One region of the Rhodoferax sp. PAMC 29310 genome, then DNA from elsewhere that is predicted to be linked to it. Evidence: riboswitches for the same ligand, from Rfam matches in the RefSeq annotation. Region 1 holds a riboswitch; the other holds the start of a gene.

The links. Region 1 has a riboswitch for S-adenosylhomocysteine ahead of ahcY (adenosylhomocysteinase). Riboswitches for the same ligand answer to the same signal wherever they lie in the genome.
Region 2: another riboswitch for S-adenosylhomocysteine. It lies ahead of metH (methionine synthase); the one in region 1 lies ahead of ahcY (adenosylhomocysteinase).

The regions. Positions count from the first base shown of each region.
Region 1 is NZ_CP072852.1:4,034,220-4,040,024, reverse strand. It holds gene J8G15_RS18745 (TlyA family RNA methyltransferase) at 1-826, opposite strand, end outside; gene ahcY (adenosylhomocysteinase) at 836-2,296, opposite strand; S-adenosyl-L-homocysteine riboswitch at 2,376-2,469, opposite strand; gene J8G15_RS18735 (peptide chain release factor 3) at 2,709-4,340, shown strand; gene J8G15_RS18730 (HAD hydrolase family protein) at 4,346-5,200, shown strand; gene J8G15_RS18725 (MFS transporter) at 5,197-5,805, shown strand, end outside.
Region 2 is NZ_CP072852.1:2,767,473-2,773,277, forward strand. It holds gene J8G15_RS12815 (NADP-dependent isocitrate dehydrogenase) at 1-1,649, opposite strand, end outside; S-adenosyl-L-homocysteine riboswitch at 1,846-1,916, shown strand; gene metH (methionine synthase) at 1,941-4,676, shown strand; gene J8G15_RS12825 (MFS transporter) at 4,689-5,805, opposite strand, start outside.

The DNA.
Region 1 (5,805 bases):
AAAATTCCCGGTTGCCGTCACCGCCGTCAATGGGCGAGTCAAACCAGGCCGTGACCGTCAAGCCCAACTCTGCACAGGCATCGCGCAAACGTTGCTCGATCAGAGGGTAAAACGAGGCATCTTTCACGATGCCGCCCTTGCCGACTTGACCCGGTTGAAGCTCAAACTGAGGCTTCACCAGCGTCAACAAAGTGCCTCCGGGCTTGAGAAATGGCACCACGGCCGGCAGCACCAGGGTTTGAGAGATGAACGACAGGTCGCCCACGACCAGATCAAACTCAGGATTGAACTCCGAGACCGCGACTTCTTCTTCTGAATCATCGTCCCCGTCATCCTCATCCGAAATTTCTGATTCAAACTGGCCTTCATCGCCCGTGCTGTATGCGTAAGCAGCTATTAAATCAGAAGCAGACAAAGACCGCGCATTGACTTTCTCGACGCACAAGACGCGGGGATCCGCCCGAAGGCTCGGGTGCAACTGGGCACTGCCCACATCCACCCCCACCACCGATGCCGCACCGTGCTGCAACAGACAGTCGGTAAAACCGCCCGTGGATTGACCGACATCGAGGCAAGCGAGGTTCGAGACATCCAGCCCCACTTGCTTGAGCGCGGCTTCGAGCTTGAGCCCACCCCGAGACACGTAACGCGCCTCGGAGTCGTCGAGCAAGCGGATGGGCGCATCCAAGGGCACGTCGTCGCCATTTTTGGCAACACGCCGCCAGGCGTCGTGTTGCATCCACTCCACGCCATCCGCAATCAGACGCTGGGCTTGTGAGCGGGTGGTGGCGAGCTGACGCTGCACCAGTAGTTGGTCAATGCGCATTCTTTCCAATCAATAACGGTAGGTGTCGGCCTTGTAGGGGCCGGCTTTGGAAACGCCAATATAGGCGGCTTGCTCGTCGGTGAGCTCGCTCAACATGGCGCCCACTTTGGAGAGGTGCAGGCGAGCCACTTTCTCATCCAGATGCTTGGGCAACACATAAACCTTGCCCACTTTGTATTCTTTGGGCTTGGTAAACAGTTCGATTTGCGCAATGGTCTGATTGGCAAAGCTGGATGACATGACGAAGCTGGGGTGACCGGTGCCACAACCCAGATTCACCAAGCGGCCTTTGGCCAGCAAGATGATGCGCTTGGACGGCTTGGCGTTTTTGCCTTTGGTCGCCGGGAAAATCACATGATCCACCTGGGGCTTGATCTCGTCCCACTTGCACTTGTCCAGCGAAGTGACGTCAATCTCGTTGTCAAAGTGACCGATGTTGCAGACAATTGCCTGGTCTTTCATGGCGTCCATGTGCTTGTAGGTGATGACGTTCTTGTTGCCCGTGCAGGTGACAAAAATATCGCACTTGTCGGCGGCGTATTCCATGGTGACCACTTTGTAGCCTTCCATGGCGGCTTGCAGGGCGTTGATGGGATCGATCTCAGTCACCCAGACCTGCGCGCTCAGGGCGCGAAGGGCTTGAGCGGAGCCTTTGCCCACGTCGCCGTAGCCGGCGACCAGCGCCACCTTGCCAGCGATCATGACATCGGTGGCGCGCTTGATCGCATCTACCAACGATTCGCGGCAACCGTACAGGTTGTCGAACTTGCTCTTGGTGACCGAATCATTGACATTGATCGCGCGCAACACCAGCTCACCCTTGGCCGACATCTCGTTCAAACGCAATACGCCTGTGGTGGTTTCTTCCGTGACGCCGATGATGTTTTTCAGGCGGCGGCTGTACCAGGTCGGGTCCAGCTTCAATTTGGCTTTGATTGCGTTGAACAGGCAAATTTCCTCTTCGCTACCAGGCTTGTCCAGCAGCGACAAGTCGGTCTCGGCCTTGGCGCCCAGGTGCATCAGCAAAGTTGCGTCGCCGCCGTCGTCCAGAATCATGTTCGGGCCTTCGGCCTTGGTGCCCTTTTTACCGGTGAACTCAAAAATGCGATGGGTGTAATCCCAGTAGTCATCCAGCGACTCGCCTTTGTAGGCAAACACGGGGGTGCCGGCCTCAACCAAGGCGGCTGCCGCGTGGTCTTGGGTGGAGTAGATATTGCAAGATGCCCAACGCACTTCAGCACCCAGGGCCTGCAGGGTTTCAACCAGCACGCCAGTCTGAATGGTCATATGCAGTGACCCCGTGATGCGAGCGCCCTTCAAGGGCTGCTCTTTTGCGAACTCTTCGCGAATCGCCATCAGACCGGGCATTTCGGTCTGGGCAATGTTCAGTTCCTTGCGTCCCCAGGCAGCGAGGCCGATGTCGGCGATGATGTAATCGGTATTCTTGACGGACGGTGATGTTTTAGCCACGGTTGACTCCAAATTGAGTTTTGTACAACCACTGGCTCTTGAGCCCAACTTCCAGGGGGATGAACTCACCCAAAAGACCAGTGGGTGAGCGCCGTTGATACATCCCTAGCTGGTTGCCTGGGTGTGCTCCGAGCCTCATTCACGCTAGGTGAACTGCAACGCTCCTCGGATACGGCTGCCATTATAGGCTGGTCAGGCGTTTCTGGGCACGGGTCAAGCCGGCGTACCCGCACCTCGCCCCTGGTTGAGTCCAAATTTCAGTGGCCTCCCTCAAAACATGCACGCGTTGGCTGCGACCCCACCGTCAAAGTCGCTCGACTGGCGCCCTCCGGTAAAATCTGTCAACCCGGGCGCTCGCCCGCATGCGTGACACCGCTGGCGTGTTCGCGCTCTGCACTCTTCTGGAATTCCTGTGTCCTATACCGCCGAAACTCGCCGCCGCCGCACTTTTGCGATCATTTCTCACCCCGACGCGGGTAAGACCACGCTGACTGAAAAATTATTGCTGTTTTCAGGTGCGATCCAGATCGCCGGCTCCGTCAAAGCTCGCAAAGCCACCCGCCACGCCACCAGCGACTGGATGGAAATTGAGAAGCAGCGTGGCATTTCCGTGGCCAGCTCGGTCATGCAGATGGTTTACCGCGAGCATGTGATCAACCTGCTAGACACGCCCGGCCACAAAGACTTCTCCGAAGATACCTACCGCGTGCTCACCGCCGTGGATTCGGCCCTGATGGTGATTGACGCCGCCAACGGCGTGGAGGCGCAAACCCGCCGCCTGATTGAGGTCTGCCGCCAGCGCGACACACCCATCATCACGTTTGTGAATAAGATGGACCGCGAGGTGCGCGAGCCGCTGGACATCATGGACGAGATCGAGCGCGAACTGGGCATGCCTTGCGTGCCGATGACCTGGCCCGTAGGCCAAGGCAAAACCTTTGGCGGCATCATCAACTTGCGCACCAACGCGATGACGGTGTTCGAGCCGGGTAGCGACCGGGGCCCGAAAGACTTCACAACCATCCCCTTGACCGAGCATGCGACTTTGCTCAAGCGCTTTGGCAGCGAGTACGAGTCGGCGCTGGAGAGCATGGAGCTGGCCACCGGTGCGTCACCAACCTGGGACCACGACGCCTTCCTGGCCGGCAAACAGACCCCTGTGTTTTTTGGCTCCGGTGTGAACAACTTCGGTGTGATGGAAGTGCTGGACGCGCTGGTGGACCTGTCGCCCTCGCCGCGCTCTCGCACCAGCTCGGCACTGGTCAACCGCCAGCCGGTGATCAAGGAAATCCAGCCCGACGACACAGCGTTTTCTGGCGTGGTGTTCAAGGTGCAGGCCAATATGGACGCCAACCACCGCGACCGCATTGCCTTTGTGCGCATGGCCTCGGGCAAGTACACGCCGGGCATGAAGCTCAAAGTGATGCGTACCAGCAAAGAACTGCGCCCCACCAGCGTGGTGACCTTCATGAGCCAGCGCCGTGAAGCGGTGGAAGAGGCTTACGCAGGCGACATCGTGGGCTTTACCACCCACGGCGGCGTGCAATTGGGCGACACCATCACCGACGGCAGCGTGAACCTACAGTTCACCGGCCTGCCCTTCTTTGCCCCCGAGCTGTTCATGACCGTGGTGCTGCGCAACCCCTTGCGCACCAAGCAGTTGCAGCAGGGCTTGGCCCAGTTGGGCGAAGAAGGCGCGATTCAGGTGTTCCGCCCGGAAGTCGGCGGCAACATGTTGCTGGGTGCCGTGGGTCAGTTGCAGTTTGAAGTGGTGCAGCACCGCCTCAAGGGCGAGTACGACGCCGACATTCGACTGGAAGGCTGCCAGTACACCGGCGCCCGCTGGATCACCGCCGACACCCCGGCCGAACTGAAAGCCTTTTGCGATGCTTACCCCATGCGCATGGCCCGCGACGCGGCCAACACATTGGCCTACCTGTGCACCTCACCCTATGACGTGCGCCTGGCCCAAGAGCGCTTCCCCAAAATCCACTTCCACCCGCTGCGCGAGCATGCTGGATTGGCCTTGCAGGCGGCAGGCTAAGTCACATGCGTCCGCTATCCGACTGGTCACCCGCAGACTGGGGCCAGATCACAGGTGTGTTCACCGACATTGACGACACGCTCACCACTGACGGTGCGATCACGCCCGACGCGCTGAAGGCGCTGGCCGCTTTGAAGGCGGCCGGTTTGCATGTGATTCCCATCACAGGTCGCCCGATTGGCTGGAGCGAGCCTTTTGCGCGCGGTGATGCCGCCGCTGGCGTGGCGCCTTGGCCAGTGGATGCCATCGTGGCGGAAAACGGTGCGGTTGCTTTTCGGGGTGAGGATTTACAGGGAATTGGCCTGCAGCCCCCGTTTAACCTGCGGGAGCCGCTATTAAAACTATATCAACAAGATGAAGCCACCCGGCGGCTGAATTACACCCGCATGCAGGCCGTGGCGCAGCAAGTCTTGGCGGCCGTGCCCGGTGCGGCCTTGTCGCAGGATTCGCCGGGGCGCGAAACCGACATTGCCATTGACCACAGTGAGTTTGTTCACCTGGCCCCTGAGCAGATCGCCCACGCCGTGCGGATCATGCACGCAGCCGGTATGAACGCCACCGTGAGCAGCATCCACATCAACGCCTGGTTTGGCGAGCACAACAAGCTCAGCGGGGCGCGCTGGATTGTGAGCGAGTTGTTCGGGCGCGATCTGGACGCCGAGTTGAGCCGCTGGGTCTATGTGGGTGACTCCACCAATGACCAACTGATGTTTCAACACTTCGAGAACAGCATTGGCGTCGCCAATATTCGCCGGTTCGAAGCTGACCTGAGCCATAAGCCGCGCTTCATCACCCCCAGCGAGCGCGGTGCCGGCTTTGCCGAAGTGGCACAACGCCTTTTGGCTGGACGCGGTCTGTGAGCTTGGCACAACCCTCGTCACCCAGCGGCGCCCCTGGGCGCTTCAACTGGGGTTTGATCAGCGTCTTTGGCTCCACCCTGTTTCAGTTGTCGGGCATTTTTATGCTCGCTCCTTGGCTGTTGCTGATCCTGAAATCAGCGAACGTTTCAACCACTGTTGCTGGTTTTTTCGCGGCCACCACCTGGCTTGGCGTGTTTGTGATCACGCCATTTGCATCGGCACTGACCCAACAACTGGGCCGCCGGCCCGCCATGTGGCTGGCCTCAGTGGCACCGGTGCTGGCAGCGGTTGGGTTCCTCGTGACGGACGTCCTCTGGATCTGGTTCGTTCTGCAATTGCTGGCCGGTATCGCCGGCGGATTGCGGTGGGTACTGGCCGAAGCCTTCATTGCGGAGTTCGCCCCGCCTGCGCAGATTGGAAAATACATTGGCACCTACGCCACCATGGTCGGGCTGACTTTTGTCATCGGCCCCGCAGCGCTGGCCTGGGTAGGCGCCAGCAGCCCCTACGCCTTGTGGGTGGTGATTGCGCTGCTGGCCATTGGCCTGGCCTGGACCGCCGTGATTCCCCAACTGCCACCTGATCACGACACCCACACCGCCCAG
Region 2 (5,805 bases), 1.3 Mb from region 1:
TAGTCGCGCAGGATGTTGCCGGTCACTGAAATGGTGTCCAAACCCCGGTTCACGCGCTCCAGCGTGAAGCGCATGGCACGCACTTGCGACATGATCTGGATGTCCAGACCCGTGGTGTCGTGCTCTTTGAGGTAGACATCAACCTTCTTGATCAGCTCTGCCTCGTGTGGGCGGTACGGGTCCAGCCAGAACACGGCGGGCATGCCGGAATTGCGGGCACGGTTGACGGCCAGTTTGACCCAGTCGCGAATCGGTGCGTCTTTGACCTGGCACATGCGCCAGATGTCGCCCATCTCCACGTTCTGCGACAGCAGCACTTCACCGGTGGCGAGGTCCACAATGTTGGCGACGCCGCCTTCAGCGACTTCAAAGGTCTTGTCGTGCGAGCCGTATTCTTCGGCCTGCTGGGCCATCAAGCCCACGTTGGGCACGGTGCCCATGGTCTTGGGGTCGAAGTTGCCGTGCCATTTGCAGAAGTTGATCATCTCCTGGTAAATGCGCGCAAAGGTGGACTCGGGCATCACGGCCTTCACGTCTTTCAGGCGGCCGTCGGCACCCCACATCTTGCCGCCATTGCGAATCATGGCGGGCATGGAGGCGTCCACAATGATGTCGTTGGGCGAATGGAAGTTGGTAATGCCCTTGGCCGAATCGACCATGGCCAACTCAGGACGGTTGGCGTGACACGCGTGCAAATCGGCCTGAATTTCTTCGCGGGTGGATTGCGGCAGCGTGGCGATCTTGTCGTACAGGTTGGCCATGCCGTTGTTGACGTTCACACCGATCTGGTCAAACAAGGCGCCGTGCTTGGCAAAGGCATCCTTGTAGAAAATCTTCACGCAGTGACCAAACACGATGGGGTGCGACACCTTCATCATGGTGGCCTTGACGTGCAACGAGAACATCACGCCGGTCTTGTAGGCGTCGTCAATTTCTTTCTCGTAAAAGACGACCAGCTCCTTCTTGCTCATGAACATGTTGTCAATGATCTCGCCGGCCAACAGCGACACCTTGGGCTTGAGCACCAGGGTCTTGCCGCTGGTGGTGATCAGTTCCATCTTGACATCACGGGCCTTGTCCAGCGTCATGGACTTTTCGCCATGGTAGAAGTCGCCATGGTGCATGTGCGAAACGTGTGACCGGGAGGCCTGGCTCCACGGCGCCATCGAATGCGGGTTCTTGCGCGCGTATTCCTTGACGGCCTTGGGCGCGCGGCGATCCGAATTGCCTTCGCGCAACACCGGGTTCACGGCACTGCCAATGCAATTTGCATAGCGCGCACGAACCGCCTTGTCGTCGTCTGTTTTCGGGTCTTCGGGGAAGTCGGGAATCGCATAGCCCTTGCCCTGCAACTCGCGGATGCAGGCAATCAACTGGCCCACGGAGGCACTGATGTTGGGTAGCTTGATGATGTTGGTCTCGGGCAGCAAGGTTTTTTTGCCCAACTCGGCCAGTGTTTTGGGTACTTTCTGCGCGTCCGACAAGGACTCCGGGAACTCAGCCAGCACGCGGGCGGCAACGGAAATGTCGCTTTCTTCGATGTCGATGCCTGCGGGCGCGGCAAAGGTCCTAATGACGGGCAGAAAAGAATAAGTCGCCAGCAATGGCGCCTCATCCGTGAGTGTGTAGATGATTTTCGATGCGCTCATGGTCGTCGTCCTCTTCGGAATGTGAGTAAATTTATCGTGCCACTATATGGGATAGTCTTTTCACCAAGCGAAAAGGCTATCTCTCAGCATAAAAGTTATTTCTTACGGGGCGCTTGGATCAAGCAAAAACCAGGTGGTTTTTCCAAACTGAGATCGCCCCAACGCAGAGATTGAAGCAATCCCCTTAAAATAGAGGCCTTCCAAGGAGCGTTGCAGCAGGTCGCCCGACCTGTCAGGCTTGGAGATTCCCAACGACGCTCACCTGAAATTTGTCATCCACAGGTGAGCCGCATGTCTGAAATTCTCGTCCCCCCCATGAAACTGTCCGGCCTGGAGCCGGTCAACATTGGTGAAGATTCGCTGTTTGTGAACATTGGTGAACGCACCAACGTCACCGGCTCCAAAGCCTTTGCCCGCATGATTCTGAATGGCGAGTACGAGCAGGCCTTGAGCGTGGCACGCCAGCAGGTCGAAAACGGCGCGCAGATCATCGACATCAACATGGACGAGGCCATGCTGGACAGCCAGGCCGCCATGGTGCGCTTCCTGAACCTGATTGCCTCCGAGCCCGACATTTGCCGCGTGCCGATCATGATTGACTCCTCCAAGTGGAGCATCATCGAAGCGGGCCTGCGCTGCGTGCAGGGCAAGGCGGTGGTAAATTCCATCAGCATGAAAGAGGGCGTGGACGCGTTCAAGCACCAAGCCAAGCTGTTGCGCCGCTATGGCGCCGCCGCCGTGGTGATGGCATTTGACGAGCAGGGTCAGGCCGACACCTACGAGCGCAAGATTCAGATTTGCGAGCGGGCCTACCGCATTTTGGTGGACGAGGTCGATTTTCCGCCGGAAGACATCATTTTTGATCCCAACATCTTCGCCATTGCTACCGGCATTGAAGAACACAACAACTACGCGGTGGACTTCATCAACGCCACCCGCTGGATCAAGCAGAACCTGCCTGGCGCCAAGGTGTCGGGTGGCGTGTCCAACGTGTCCTTCAGCTTTCGGGGCAACGACCCGGTTCGCGAAGCCATTCACACCGTGTTTCTGTACCACGCGATTCAGGCGGGCATGGACATGGGCATCGTCAATGCCGGCATGGTGGGCGTCTATGACGACCTGGAACCCGAGTTGCGCGAGCGCGTGGAAGACGTGGTTCTCAACCGCCGCGACGATGCGGGCGAGCGGCTGGTCGAGATTGCCGACACCGCCAAAGGCGCGGCCAAGGACGAGACCAAGAAACTGGAATGGCGCGGCACGGCTGACAAACCGGCCACGGTAGAGGCGCGTCTAAGCCACGCCATGGTGCATGGCGTGACCGACTTCATCGTGGTGGACACCGAAGAGGCTTACCAAAATGTGCTCGCCAAAGGCGGACGGCCGCTGCATGTGATTGAAGGCCCATTGATGGCCGGCATGAACATCGTCGGCGACCTGTTTGGTCAAGGCAAGATGTTTTTGCCCCAGGTGGTGAAAAGCGCCCGCGTCATGAAGCAGGCCGTCGCCCACCTGATTCCCTATATTGAAGAAGAAAAGCGCCTGGACGAGGCCGCCGGGCGCGATGTGCGTACCAAAGGCAAGATCGTGATTGCCACCGTCAAAGGCGATGTGCACGACATTGGCAAAAACATCGTGACCGTGGTGCTCCAGTGCAATAACTTTGACGTGGTCAATATGGGTGTGATGGTGCCCTGCCACGAAATTCTGGCCCGCGCCAAGGTCGAGGGGGCAGACATTGTGGGCCTGTCCGGCCTGATCACGCCCAGCCTTGAAGAGATGCAGTACGTGGCCGGCGAGATGCAAAAGGACGATTACTTCCGCATCAAGAAGATTCCCTTGATGATTGGCGGCGCCACCACCAGCCGGGTGCACACGGCCGTGAAAATTGCCCCGCACTATGAAGGCCCGGTGGTTTACGTGCCCGATGCCTCCCGCAGTGTGAGCGTGGCCCAGGGTCTGCTGTCAGACCAGGCTACCCAGTACATCAACGAGCTGAACGCGGACTACGAAAAAGTTCGCCACCAGCACGCCAACAAAAAGCAGACCCCCATGTGGCCGCTGGCCAAGGCCCGCAGCAACAAGACCACTGTCGACTGGTCGAGTTTTCAACCCACCAAGCCGAAATTTATCGGCCGGCGCGTGTTCAAGAATTTTGACCTGACCGAACTGGCCAAGTTCATCGACTGGGGCCCGTTCTTCCAGACCTGGGATCTGGCCGGACCATTTCCCGCCATCCTGAAAGACGAGGTGGTGGGCACGGAGGCTGTGCGCGTTTACGCCGACGGGCAGCGCATGCTCAAGCGCTTGATCGAAGGCCGGTGGCTGACGGCAAACGCCGTGATTGGCATTTACCCCGCCAACACGGTGAACGATGATGACATCAAGTTCTACACCGACGAAAGCCGCAGCGAGGTCGCCATGACCTGGTATGGCTTGCGCCAACAGGCTGAAAAACACGTCATCGAAGGCGTGATGCGCCCCAGCCGCTGCCTGGCCGACTTTGTCGCGCCCAAAGGAGTCTCTGGCGACTATGCCGGCGTGTTTGCCGTGACTGCCGGATTGGGTGTGGACAAGAAAGAAAAACAATTCACCGACGACCTGGACGATTACTCCTCGATCATGCTCAAGTCACTGGCAGACCGCCTGGCTGAAGCCTTTGCCGAGTGTTTGCACCACCGGGTTCGCACCGACTTGTGGGGCTACGCGCCCAGCGAGGCTTTGACGGCCGAGGAGTTGATTGCCGAAAAATACAAAGGCATTCGCCCCGCGCCTGGCTACCCGGCCTGCCCTGACCACAGCGTCAAAAAAGAGATGTTTGAGCTGCTGCAGTGCGAGGACATTGGCATGGCCGTGACCGAGAGCTTGGCCATGACCCCGGCCGCCAGCGTGAGTGGTTTCTACCTGGGCCACCCGGACAGCACCTACTTCAGCGTGGGCAAGATTGGGGACGACCAGCTCAAAGACTTGGCGGCACGTCGTCAGATGAACGAGCAAGCACTGCAACGCTTGCTGGCGCCCAATATGTAATCAACAGCGAGGTCAGGCGCGGCGCAACGACAAGCGCTGCGCCGCCGCCAAGGCCACCGTGCCCATCACGCTGAAACCCAGCAGCATCCACAGCCCCTGGGCGTAGCCTGCTTCGGCCGACCAGAGCACGCCCAACAACAGCGGCGCGGCGGCGCGGGCCAGCGCCAGTGGCACACCCAAGGCGCCATTCAAACTGGCCACATGGTCCCGACTCACATACTGCGCCATCGCCGTGCCTTTGACGATGGTCAGCAAGCCATTGCCCAAACCGTACAAGCTGACAAACAGCAGCACCATGGCGACGTGCCAATTCCCCGCCACGGGCGCCGCCAGCAGCGCCAGCAAACCCAAGGGAATCAAGCAGGGGATCAGTCGATTGGCCAGGTGCAGGTCCAGATGGCGTTCAAAGAAATACAGCAGCACCCGGCCCAACACCTGGATGGCGCCAATGCTGGCGGGTATGGCGATGACCCACGCTTCTTCCAAGCCGTTCTCACGCAGCAGGCTGATCATGTGGGCCGGCAAGGCAACCGTCACCGCCATCATCAACACCACAAACGTGGCAATCAACCAAAACGGTGCACTCAGCAGGTAGTGTGAGAGCTGGCGCGGCATGGCTCCACTGGATTGCGCCTCGCCTTTCGCGGTTTTGGGAGCATGCCGCAAAAAACGGAAATGTAACGGAGCGCATACGACCACATGCAACACCGCTAGCACCCACAAGGCATGGCGCCAACCCAAACCGCTGATTAACCCGGCCGTCAGCGGAATGAACACCGTGCTGGCCAGCCCCCCCAAAAATGTCAGGGTGATGATGGCGCGACGAAAGTCATGGGGGAAGCGGCGTGTGACAACCGAAAAGACAGGGGCATACAAGGTGGCCGCCATCGCCGCGCCCAGCCCCGCCCACACCGCGTAGAAGCCGGCGAGGGTACTGACCTGGCTGTGCAAGACCAAAAAAATCGCGGCCAGCACTGAGCCGACAGTGATCACTACACGCTCATGACCCTGGTCAATCCAGCGCCCCACCGGATAAGCCACCAGCCCCTCGACCAGCAGCGCCAGACTGAAGGCCAGCGACGACTCCGCCCGACTCAGCCCCAACTCCCGCTCGACCGGCTCCATGAGC